3 regions of the Enterobacter cloacae complex sp. IR5418 genome follow, and region 2 is predicted to be linked to each of the others. Evidence: predicted binding sites of a transcription regulator. Region 2 holds the regulator's gene; each other region holds the start of a gene.
What was found. The regulator CRP, encoded in region 2, controls carbon source genes, mostly activating them, when cyclic AMP is high. The targets are predictions, from matches to a motif close to ATGTGANNNNNNTCACAT.
Positions count from the first base shown of each region.

Region 1: ydfZ (putative selenium delivery protein YdfZ) is a predicted target of CRP. The motif match lies at 2,338-2,355, and genes of this name have one in related genera.
Region 3: bhsA (multiple stress resistance protein BhsA) is a predicted target of CRP. The motif match lies at 1,856-1,873, and genes of this name have one in related genera.

Region 1 covers NZ_JBMKHS010000023.1:9,385-13,552, forward strand. Annotated here, with positions in the region: gene ACOTX7_RS16820 (MFS transporter) at 1-304, shown strand, start outside; gene ACOTX7_RS16825 (mannitol dehydrogenase family protein) at 527-1,990, shown strand; gene ydfZ (putative selenium delivery protein YdfZ) at 2,035-2,238, opposite strand; gene ACOTX7_RS16835 (universal stress protein) at 2,526-2,957, shown strand; gene ACOTX7_RS16840 (GntR family transcriptional regulator) at 2,993-3,679, opposite strand; gene ydfG (bifunctional NADP-dependent 3-hydroxy acid dehydrogenase/3-hydroxypropionate dehydrogenase YdfG) at 3,770-4,168, opposite strand, start outside.
Region 2 covers NZ_JBMKHS010000006.1:166,858-171,025, reverse strand. Annotated here, with positions in the region: gene ACOTX7_RS07480 (phosphoribulokinase) at 1-477, shown strand, start outside; gene ACOTX7_RS07475 (OsmC family protein) at 564-968, opposite strand; gene crp (cAMP-activated global transcriptional regulator CRP) at 1,279-1,911, shown strand; gene ACOTX7_RS07465 (YccS/YhfK family putative transporter) at 1,969-4,056, shown strand; gene argD (bifunctional acetylornithine/succinyldiaminopimelate transaminase) at 4,053-4,168, opposite strand, start outside.
Region 3 covers NZ_JBMKHS010000013.1:39,308-43,475, forward strand. Annotated here, with positions in the region: gene mfd (transcription-repair coupling factor) at 1-339, shown strand, start outside; gene ldtC (L,D-transpeptidase LdtC) at 483-1,448, shown strand; gene bhsA (multiple stress resistance protein BhsA) at 1,526-1,783, opposite strand; gene comR (TetR family copper-responsive transcriptional repressor ComR) at 2,029-2,664, shown strand; gene ACOTX7_RS12285 (glycine zipper 2TM domain-containing protein) at 2,724-3,263, opposite strand; gene ACOTX7_RS12290 (NAD(P)/FAD-dependent oxidoreductase) at 3,459-4,168, opposite strand, start outside.

The DNA of each region.
Region 1 (4,168 bases), on a different contig from region 2:
GGAAAACATCACCATGGCGGAAATGTTTGGTTCGCGGAATCGCTTTACACGCATGGCGATCTCGAAAGAGGCGGGCGGTCTGGTTGCTGTGGGCTTTGGTCCGGTGCTGGCAGGGATCTTCTGCAACATGACCGGGTCCTGGTGGCCGATTGTCGCGATGCTGGTGGCGTACTCGCTGATTGGGCTGATTTCGGCTCTGATGATGCCGGAAGTGCGCGACCGCGATCTGAGTGAAGCCGAAGATGCAGCCGAAGCAACCCATAAGGAAGCGGTGGCCTACGGCGCGCTCTCTTCACGCCGCTGATGGTTTACAACTTGCGTTACCTGTCACACAACTTTTCACTGATGTCACACCACATGGCGAAAAGTTAATTTAAATCAAGATCTGAAAACGACGTATCAGTATGGTTAATGGCAGCGTTTTTTGACTCCGACTGCCATTCTAGTTGGTGTAGTCAGCAGGCGCTGCCGCTCTGATAAGGAGCGGCAGCGGATCACAGCGTTCATTACTTAACGAGTCTCAATCATGGAAAACCGGTTATTACAGGCGAAGGCGACGCGTCCGCAGTACGATCGCGACAGCCTCAAGGCACGCATTGTTCATTTAGGCTTTGGCGCGTTTCACCGTGCGCACCAGGCGGTGTACACCGATATACTCGCCGCAGAACAGGGCAGCGACTGGGGTTACTGCGAAGTTAACCTGATTGGCGGCGAACAGCAGATTGCCGATCTCAAGGCACAGGATAACCTTTATACCGTGGCAGAGATGTCTGCCGATGCCTGGACGGCGCGCGTGGTCGGCGTCGTCAAAAATGCCCTGCATGCGCAGGTCGACGGGCTGGAAAGCGTGCTGGCGGCGTTGTGCGAACCGCAGGTTGCCATTGTTTCCCTGACCATCACTGAAAAAGGGTATTGCCACTCTCCGGCAAGCGGACAACTGATGCTCGATCATCCGTTAATCGTTGCAGACCTGCAAAACCCGCATCAGCCGAAATCTGCGCCGGGCGTGGTGGTTGAAGCGCTGGCGCGGCGTAAGGCGGCGGGGCTACCGGCATTCAGCGTGATGTCATGCGATAACATGCCGGAGAACGGCCACGTGATGCGCAACGTGACCTGTGCCTACGCGCGCGCTGTTGACGGCGAACTGGCGGACTGGATTGAAGCCAACGTCACCTTCCCGTCAACCATGGTGGATCGTATTGTGCCCGCCGTTACGGCTGATACGCTGGATAAAATCGAACAGCTGACCGGCGTACGCGATCCGGCAGGCGTGGCCTGCGAGCCGTTCCGCCAGTGGGTGATTGAGGACAACTTTGTTGCTGGCCGTCCAGCGTGGGAAAAGGCGGGTGCGGAACTGGTTTCAGATGTCATTCCCTTTGAAGAGATGAAGCTGCGTATGCTTAACGGCAGCCACTCCTTCCTGGCGTATCTCGGCTACCTGGCCGGTTATCAGCACATTAACGACTGCATGGAAGATGAACATTACCGCGCAGCCGCACATGCGCTGATGCTGAAAGAGCAGGCGCCGACGCTGAAAGTGAAGGGTGTGGATTTAGGTCGCTATGCTGACCAGCTTATCGCGCGCTACAGCAATCCGGCACTGCGTCACCGTACCTGGCAAATCGCCATGGACGGCAGCCAGAAATTGCCGCAGCGTATGCTCGATTCCGTGCGCTGGCACCTTGTCCACCAGAAACCTTTCCCGCTGTTGGCCCTGGGTGTGGCAGGCTGGATGCGCTATGTCGGCGGTGTGGATGAGCAGGGTAACGCCATTGAGGTGAGCGATCCGCAGCTGGCGGTAATTCAGGCGGCGGTAAACGGTAGCGCTGAAGGCGAAAGCCGGGTTAGCGCGCTGTTGGGCATTGAGGCTATTTTCGGTAATGAGTTGCCGAAGGACGCGGTGTTTGTTGATGCCGTGATGCAGGCCTATCACACGTTGCTGCAAAAAGGCGCGAAGGCCACGGTTGCTGAGTACGCCGCCCGGCTCTGACGCGATGACATGCCGCCGTTCGCGGCGGCATGTCGGGGAACAGCTTAGTGCATTCCCAGGCGAATCAGCTCAATCGGTTCGAACTTACCTTCGCATCCTTCCACTTCAACCGTTTTACCACGACGCACCTGCTCGGCATTCAGGCCGTCGCTGTGGATCGCTTTAATCACGCCGAACTGACCTGTGCCGCTAATCATAACGCGGCTGCCAGTGGTGATTGCATTTCGGTTACGGTCGTATGTCATCATGGTATTTTCTCCTCTTGCACTTATCCGTTACGGCGCTAATTCAACGGCTGCCGTTCACGGGGCACTATTAATACGCCTCTCTTAAACTGAATTATTTGCTTTTGATCAAGCTCACACTTTTTTCTTATTTCATGATGGCGCTGACGGTTCAGGACATCGCTTTACAAAGCGGACAGTTATTTTCCTTATTTGATAGTTTACGAACGTAAGTGTTTAGGTTTCGTTTATCTCCGCAATGCCATTCTGGAAGCAGAAAATAACCCTTCATCGGAAAAGGAGTCAGGCTTATGTATAAGAAAATTTTGATGCCTGTTGACGTGTTTGAAATGGATTTGAGCGATAAAGCGGTACGCCACGCGGTCAACCTCGCGAAGGCGGAAGGCGCGACAATCACCCTGGTCAACATTCTCCCTAACAGCAGCCGTTCGTTACTGCGGGGGTTCAATGCGGATATTAAGAAGTTCGAAGAGTATATGACCGCCGAATCTGATAAGAAGATGAAGGCGCTGAAACGGCTCTTTGATATGTCCCCGGACAATATTGACTGTGAAGTTCGCTTCGGCAACGTACGCGATGAAATCATCAAGCTCAGTAAAGAGGGGAAATATGATGTCATTGTTATCGGATCAAAAAATCCGAGTATCACAACGCATCTGCTGGGTTCAAATGCTGAAACTATCCTGCGCTACGCCACTATTCCGGTATTAGTGGTCCGCTAATCACTTCGCCGCAACCGAAAGGGGGCGGCGAGGTTTTATTCTTCGCTAAACCACTCGCGGTTTTCCTGACGAATTAACTGAACTGACTCGCTAATTTCCTGGAGGTGAAGCGTCATCGCTTTATCTACGGCTTCCACGTCGCGTTTTTCCAGAGCACTGAAAATATCATGATGCTGTCGCAGCAACATCTCTGGCGGAGAAACATGATTAAGACTCATGTAGCGCACGCGGTCGATGGTCGCTTTGATGTTTTCGACGGTATCCCACGCGAGCTGGCACTCGGCGACCTGCGCCAGTTTCTGGTGAAACTCGTCGTCCAGCTGGAAAAAGTCGTTTAACTGTTTGCGGTCGATGGCGATACGTTGCTGATGCAGGTTTTGCTCCAGCAGGTAACATTGGTTGTCGTTAATGAGCGACGCGGCACGACGCACCACGGCGCACTCGATGGCCTGACGAACAAAACAGCCATTTCGTACCTGCGAAAGGGAAATTTTATTTACATAGCTGCCGCGCTGCGGGCGGATCTGAATAAGGCCGTTTTCTGCAAGCTTGATAAACGCCTCACGTACCGGCTGACGGGAAACGTCAAAACGTACCGAAACCTCTTTTTCTGAGAGTGGCGTTCCCGGTGGGATCAGGCAGCGAACAATATCACGGCGTAAAATGCGATAGATTTGCTGGTTAACGGGCTGGGTAGGATTAAGTTGCGATTCAGCGGCCATGGGTTGTGGTTTCTCAGAGAGTTAACCTGAACATACTACCATTCTTTTCCCTGCCATCACATACCCGGCCCGCAGGCCGGGTGGGGTAAATTAATCGCGATGCACGCTGAGTCCGGCATAGGTCTGGCTGACGGGCATCATCTCAACTGTATTGATGTTGACATGCTTCGGCAGGGTCGCAACCCACCAGACGGTTTCGGTGATATCTTCCGGCGTCAGCGCGTTCGCATTTTCATAGGTTTTATCCGCTTTCGCGTCATCGCCTTTGAACCGCACATTTGAGAACTCCGTTCCGCCTACCAGACCCGGCTCAACATCGGTCACGCGGATCGCGGTCCCGTGCAGGTCGGTGCGCAGGTTCAGGCTGAACTGACGGACAAAGGCTTTGGTTGCGCCGTACACGTTGCCGCCCGCGTAAGGCCAGCTACCTGCGGTGGAACCGATATTGATGATATGACCACGGTTACGTTCAACCATGCCGGGCAGCAC
Region 2 (4,168 bases):
TTGCACGGCGGCGTGGTGACGCCTCAGCACGACGTGGCGCGCCATGTGGATTTGCTGGTGGGGGTGGTGCCGATCGTTAACCTTGAGTGGATCCAGAAGCTGACGCGTGACATGAGCGAGCGCGGCCATTCGCGCGAGGCGGTCATGGACTCGGTTGTGCGCTCCATGGAAGACTACATCAACTTCCTGACGCCACAGTTCTCCCGCACCCACATTAACTTCCAGCGCGTCCCCACCGTGGACACCTCCAACCCGTTCGCCGCAAAAAGCATCCCGTCGCTGGACGAGAGCTTTGTGGTGATCCACTTCCGCAACCTGGAAGGCATTGATTACCCCTGGCTGCTGGCGATGCTACAGGGTTCGTTTATTTCGCACATGAATACGTTAGTGGTGCCGGGCGGAAAAATGGGGCTGGCGATGGAGCTGATTATGACACCGCTGGTGCAGCGGCTGATGGAAGGAAAGCAGATCGCGTGACGCCTGTTGCCGGATGGCGCTGCGCTTACCGGGCCTACGGGCGTGCAGTTGTAGGGCGGGTCAGCGAAGCGCCACCCGCCAAAAGATTACGCCTCGATCACTTCATACGAATGGGTGATGTTTACCGCTTTTTCCAGCATCAACGCCACAGAGCAGTACTTCTCCGCAGAGAGATCTACCGCGCGTGACACCGCCGCGTCCTTCAGCGCTTTGCCGGTGACGATAAAGTGCAGATTGATATGGGTAAACAGGCGTGGCGCCTCTTCGCGACGTTCCGACGTCAGCTTCACTTCACAACCGGTCACGTCATGACGGCCTTTTTGCAGGATCGACACCACGTCGATCGCACTGCATCCCCCTGCCGCCATCAGCACCATTTCCATTGGGCTTGGCGCTTTATCACCGGAGTTGCCATCCATCAAAACCTGGTGCCCGGAAGCAGACTCGCCCAGGAACGTTAACCCTTCAACCCATTTCACACGCGCTTGCATATTCACTCACTCCAACGTTGCATTTTTTATGACAGATTACGTGTACGTTACATTTCTCGCAACGGAAGGCGACCTGCGTCATGCTGAAGCGAGACACCAGGAGACACGCGGCGAAAGCTATGCTAAAACACTCTGGATGCTACAGTAATACATTGACGTTACACATGTATGCAGAGGACATCAAACTTTACTGGCTGCGAAACGTTACGACAGCCGACTTCCCAGGTATGGGTAAGAATTCGATTGCAACCCCAGAGTCCGGATGCATCTTATGACTCTGGTGACAGCTTATAACAGAGGATAACAGCGCATGGTGCTTGGCAAACCGCAAACAGACCCGACTCTCGAATGGTTCTTGTCTCATTGCCACATTCATAAGTACCCATCAAAGAGCACGCTGATTCACCAGGGTGAAAAGGCGGAAACGTTGTATTACATCGTTAAAGGCTCGGTGGCCGTGCTGATCAAAGATGAAGAAGGGAAAGAGATGATCCTTTCTTATCTGAACCAGGGCGATTTTATCGGTGAACTGGGCCTGTTTGAAGAAGGCCAGGAACGTAGCGCCTGGGTTCGTGCAAAAACAGCATGTGAAGTGGCTGAAATTTCTTACAAGAAATTCCGTCAGCTGATTCAGGTCAACCCTGACATCCTGATGCGTCTTTCTTCCCAGATGGCACGCCGTCTGCAAGTGACCTCTGAGAAGGTGGGTAACCTCGCCTTCCTGGACGTGACCGGTCGTATTGCGCAGACGCTGTTGAACCTGGCGAAACAGCCAGACGCCATGACCCACCCTGACGGCATGCAAATTAAAATTACCCGCCAGGAAATCGGTCAGATCGTCGGCTGCTCCCGTGAAACAGTGGGCCGTATCCTGAAGATGCTGGAAGATCAGAACCTGATCTCTGCCCACGGTAAAACTATCGTGGTTTACGGAACCCGTTAATTGTGGTCAAACGGCGTGCCGCCGCAGGGTGGCACGCCGTTTTTGTCTCTACTCCCCATGTGGCGCAGGCTGATCTATCACCCGGAAGTTAACTACGCACTGCGACAAACGCTGGTGTTGTGTCTTCCCGTGGCCGTGGGCCTGATCCTCGGACATCTTCAGCAAGGCCTGCTGTTTTCCCTCGTCCCCGCCTGCTGCAACATTGCCGGTCTGGATACGCCGCATAAACGCTTTTTTAAACGTCTGATTATCGGCGGCTGCCTGTTTGCGGGCTGTAGCCTTGCCGTACAGCTTTTGCTGGCTCGTGATATCCCGCTGCCGCTGATCCTGACCGTGCTGGCGATGACGCTCGGCGTCACCGCGGAAATCAGCTCGCTGCACGCCCGCCTGCTTCCCGCGTCGCTGATTGCCGCCATCTTCACCTTAAGCCTTGCGGGCAATATGCCGGTGTGGGAGCCGCTACTGATCTACGCCCTGGGGACATTATGGTACGGCCTGTTTAACTGGTTCTGGTTCTGGCTGTGGCGGGAACAGCCGCTGCGCGAATCCCTGAGCCTGCTCTACGTGCAGCTTGCTGAATACTGCGAAGCAAAATACACCCTGCTCACTCAACATACCGACCCGGAAAAATCCCTGCCGCCGCTGCTGGCGCGTCAGCAAAAAGTGGTGGATCTCATCAGCCAGTGCTATCAGCAGTTGCACATGCTTGCCGCCAACAAAAATCATGAATACAAGCGGCTGCTGCGTACCTTCCAAGTCGGGCTGGATTTGCAGGAGCATATCTCCGTCAGCCTTCATAATCCGGAAGAGGTGCAAAAGCTGGTGGAGCGCAGCCATGCGGAAGCGGTGATCCGCTGGAACGCGCAGACCGTCGCGGCGCGCCTGCGGGTGCTGGCTGACGATATCCTCTATCACCGCTACCCGACGCGCTTTAACATGGACAAACAGCTCGGCGCGCTGGAAAAGATTGCGCGTCAGCACGCGGATAACCCGGTCGGGCAGTTTGCCGCCTGGCATTTCAGCCGCATCGCCCGGGTGTTGCGCACCCAGCGCCCGCTTTATGCCCGGGACCTGATGGCCGATAAGCAAAAACGGCTGCCGCTGCTGCCCGCCCTCAAAAGCTATCTTTCACTGAAGTCTTCCGCCCTGCGCAACGCCGCGCGCATCAGTGTGATGCTGAGCATCGCCAGCCTGATGGGAGTGGCCCTGCACCTGCCGAAACCCTACTGGATCTTAATGACCGTGCTGTTTGTTACCCAGAACGGCTATGGCGCCACGCGGGTACGCATTCTGCATCGGGCGGGCGGGACGATGGCGGGGCTGATTATCGCGGGCGTGACGCTGCACTTCCATGTGCCGGAGGGCTATACCCTGGCCGGTATGCTGGCGATCACGCTGGTGAGTTACCTGATCATCCGCAAAAACTACGGCTGGGCGATGGTGGGCTTTACGGTGACGGCGGTATATACCCTACAACTGCTCACGCTTAACGGGGAACAATTTATTATTGCCCGGCTGGTCGATACGCTGATTGGCTGCCTGATCGCCTTTGGCGGCATGGTCTGGCTGTGGCCGCAGTGGCAAAGCGGGTTGCTGAGGCAGAACGCCCACGATGCGCTGGAAGCCGACCAGCAGGCCATACGTCTTATCCTGAGCGATGACCCGCAGCCTTCTCCGCTGGCTTACGAGCGCATGAAGGTCAACCAGGCGCATAACGCCCTGTTCAACTCCCTTAACCAGGCCATGCAGGAGCCGGGCTTTAACGCGCACTACCTGGCGGATATGAAACTGTGGGTCACGCACAGCCAGTTCATCGTCGAGCATATTAACGCCATGACCACGCTGGCGCGCGAGCACACGATGCTGACGCCGGATCTGGCGCAGCGCTATTTGCAGTCGTGTGAAATTGCGTTGCAGCGCTGTCAGCAGCGTCTGGAGTATGACGCGCCGGGCGAGTCGGGGGATTCGAACATTCTGGAAGCGCCGGAGACGCTGACCCACGGGCCGATGAGCACCCTGGAGCAGCATTTACAGCGCGTGCTGGGGCATCTGAACACCATGCACACCATTTCATCGGTGGCATGGCGTCAGCGCCCGCATCATGGGATTTGGTTAACGCGCCGGTTAAAACGCACCGCGTATTAGCCGCTGACGATCTTCGCGACCGCCGCGGCAAAACGGGCTAACCCGTCTTCGATGTCTTTGTCTTCCACCACCAGCGACGGTGCAAAACGCATCACGTCCGGCCCGGCATTCA
Region 3 (4,168 bases), on a different contig from region 2:
GGCGAGCTGGAGGAGATCAAAGTCGAGCTGATCGACCGTTTCGGCATATTGCCCGATGCGGCGCGCAACCTGCTGGATATTGCCCGGCTGCGTCAGCAGGCGCAGAAGCTGGGGATCCGCAAACTTGAAGGCAATGAGAAAGGCGGCGTGATTGAGTTTGCCGAGAAGAACCATGTCGATCCGATGTGGCTGATTGGCCTGCTGCAAAAACAGCCGCAGCATTTCCGTCTTGATGGCCCGACGCGCCTGAAATTTACCCAGGATCTGACGGAGCGTAAAACCCGCATGGACTGGGTGCGTAACTTTATGCGCCAGCTGGAAGAGAACGCTATCGCATAACGGATCCCCCATCAGCGCCCGGCTGGTGGGGGACAATTTACAAACTCTTTGCACTTCGCCCGAACTTCCCGACTATACATTCGCCATAATTATCATTAACGCCTTATAAAACAATAACCTTATCATTTATATGGATTATGATAATGATGACCTCTTCGCGTTTTACCCGCTGGCTGACTCTGTTTGCGCTGGCCGCGACGGTTGCCGTCGCGCTCCCTGCTCGCGCCAATACCTGGCCTCTCCCGCCTGCTGGCAGCAACGTCGTAGGTGAAAACCGCTTTCACGTGGTTGAAAACGATGGCGGTTCGCTGGAAGCGATTGCCAAAAAATATAACGTCGGGTTCCTGGCACTGTTGCAGGCCAATCCGGGCGTTGATCCGTATGTACCCCGGGCGGGCAGCGTACTGACGATTCCGCTGCAAACCATCCTGCCGGACGCGCCGCGTCAGGGCATTGTGATTAACCTCGCCGAGCTGCGTCTGTATTACTACCCACCGGGCAAGAATGAAGTGACCGTCTACCCTATCGGTATTGGTCAGCTGGGGGGCGATACGCTCACGCCTACCATGGTCACCACCGTCTCTGATAAGCGCGCGAATCCCACCTGGACCCCGACGGCAAACATTCGCGCCCGTTATAAAGCACAAGGTATCGATCTTCCTGCCGTGGTGCCCGCTGGCCCGGATAACCCGATGGGGCACCATGCGATCCGCCTGGCGGCCTACGGTGGGGTTTATCTTCTGCACGGCACGAATGCGGATTTCGGGATCGGAATGCGCGTCAGTTCCGGCTGTATTCGCCTGCGTGATGACGACATCAAAACGCTCTACCGCGTGATCTCTCCTGGCACAAAAGTAAATATCATCAATACCCCGATTAAAGTGTCTGAAGAGCCGGGTGGCGTCCGTCTGGTTGAGATCCACCAGCCTTTGTCGAAAAATATCAATGACGATCCGCAGACGCTGCCGATTAACCTGAATGCGTCGATGGTGAGCTTTAAAACGAACGCCAACACCGATGGCGCGGTAATGGAGCGGGCGATGGAAGCGCGCTCGGGTATGCCAACCGATGTCACGCGACATAATGAGGTTGTTCAGCAATCAATGTAGAACGGTTAGAACGACAAACGCCCTGCTAATGTAGGGCGTTTTTTATTGCAGTGGCATAACGGAGGGTTGCGTTACGCTTATTTGTAGATAACTGCGGTACCGTGCAGGGTGTTAGGACCGGTCACAGAGGTGATGCGGAATGATTTCGCACCCATTTCGTCAGCTTTTTGCGCCAGCTGATCTTCCAGTGAGCCCAGGTTAGTCCCGGCTGTGGCAGAAATGGTACCGACTTTTTGCTGGTCTGCTGGAGTAGATTGCACTTCAACAGCAGCGAAACTTGCGAAAGAGAGTGAACTCAGAACAGCGGCAGCGATGAGGGTTTTAACGTTTTTCATGATTTTGTACCTTTAGGCAGATGATGTAGTGGTCGTTAGTTATGTAGTTAACGATCGATAGGTAAATGATAGGTGTGATCCAGGTCACACATCAACTCATTTTTATAACAACCGTTAAATTAATTTCATTTGCCTTATATTTCATAAAGATAAAATTAAATTATTTTTCAGAAATCACCGCTGGTCGTCGCAGGCGTTTATTTTTATAATGATTATTCAACAAAACAACAGAGGACCAACGGCACATGACAACCGATGTCACGCGTTGCGCAAAGAAAAGCCGTGGCCGACCAAAAGTGTTCGACAGGGATGCGGCGCTCGATAAGGCCATGACGCTCTTCTGGCAGCATGGGTATGAAGCCACGTCGCTTTCCGATCTGGTGGAAGCGACGGGCGCGAAAGCCCCTACCCTGTACGCAGAGTTCACCAACAAAGAAGGCTTATTCCGGGCCGTTCTGGACAGATACATCTCGCGCTTCGCGGCAAAACATGAAGCCCAGCTGTTCTGCGAAGAAAAATCCGTTGAGCAGGCTTTGCAGGATTATTTCACGGCAATCGCATCCTGCTATACCAGTAAAGACACGCCTGCGGGCTGTTTTATGATCAACACCTCCGCCACCCTTGCGGCATCGTCTAAGGAGATAGCCAATACGGTTAAATCCCGGCATGCGATGCAGGAGGAGACGCTCAGCACGTTTCTGGCTCAGCGTCAGCAGCGCGGCGAAATCCCGGCGCATTGCCGTCCGCAGGAGCTTGCCCGGTATCTGAGCTGTATTTTACAGGGGATGTCCATCAGTGCCCGTGAAGGGGCAACGCTGGAAAAATTGCAGGGGATTACGCAAACCACGCTGCGCCTGTGGCCTGAACTGCTTAAACTCTGACGCAAAAAAAAGCTCCTCAGCCTGAGCGCATGAGGAGCTAAGTTCAGAGAACATCTTTTTTACACTTTGTTATTCAGTATCAGCTGACCATTACCGTCGAGAGGGATCTGCGTGCCCGGATCTTTATCCATGCGGATTTTCCCCTGCTGATCGCCAATTTTGTAGGTTACGTCGTAACCCAGCATTTTTTCAGACTTGTCATACACGGTTTTACACCGTTGCTGCGTTGTGGTGTAGGTATCATTTTCCTGCATCGCGCCCTGCACCTGGTTACCGGCATAACCGCCACCCAGCGCACCGACAACGGTCGCAACATCCTTACCACGGCCACCACCAAACTGATGACCAATCACCCCACCTGCTACCGCACCCAGCACGGAGCCAGCGATACGGTTTTCATCCTGAACCGGACGACGATGGGTGACAGAAACATTACGGCACTCCTGACGAGGTGTCTTGACCGTCTCTTTGATCGGAGTAGCGGAAACCACCTGCGCATACTGCGGGCCACGATCAAGTACGTTCAGACTGGCAACGGCAGCCACACCTAACGCAGCAGCGACGCCAATCCCTATACCCGCCAACATTGATTTATTCACGGGACTTCCTCCTTTGTTGCAATTGGTAGCAATTTTGCAGCGCAGTAAACGCTTCGCCAATAAGATAAAGGATCAAAAACCGGGGCGATGAGCTGGGATAGCGTCTGTTTAGGAGAACTCTTAAGGGGTCTGGAGCGAGATGAACAGCATGATGTGCTGAAAATTCCCTCCGGAGAGCCCGGAGGGAGAGAGAAATTAGTGCAGCTTCAGGCGTGGGCGGATCACGCGGTTGATGCGGCCGACCAGCATCATCAGGCCGGTTTTGAAGTAGCCGTGCAGCGCAATCTGGTGCATACGGTACAGAGAAATGTACACGAAGCGGGCGATGCGCCCTTCCACCATCATGGAGCCGCGCATCAGGTTGCCCATCAGGCTGCCCACGGTGGAGAAGTTTGAAAGCGATACCAGAGAGCCATGATCTTTGTAGACATAGGCTTTCATCGGCTTGCCTTTCATCTGCGCCAGGATGTTATGCAGCACGAGGCTTGCCATCTGGTGCGCGGCCTGAGCGCGAGGCGGTACAAACCCGCCTTCCGGACGTGCGCAGGAGGCACAGTCGCCGATGGCAAAGATTTCAGGATCGCGCGTGGTTTGCAGCGTCGGCTCTGTCACCAGCTGGTTAATGCGGTTCGTCTCCAGCCCACCGATATCTTTCATGAAATCAGGCGCTTTGATCCCCGCGGCCCAGACCATCAGGTCGGCCTGGATGTATTCGCCGTCTTTGGTATGCAGGCCGCCCTCATCCGCACTCGTCACCATGGTCTGGGTCAGTACGCGTACGCCCAGTTTGGTCAGCTCGTTGTGCGCCGCGCCGGAAATACGCGGCGGCAGCGCAGGCAGAATGCGTTCACCCGCCTCCACCAGCGTCACATTCAGCGCTTCGTTAGTTAGCCCTTTGTAGCCAT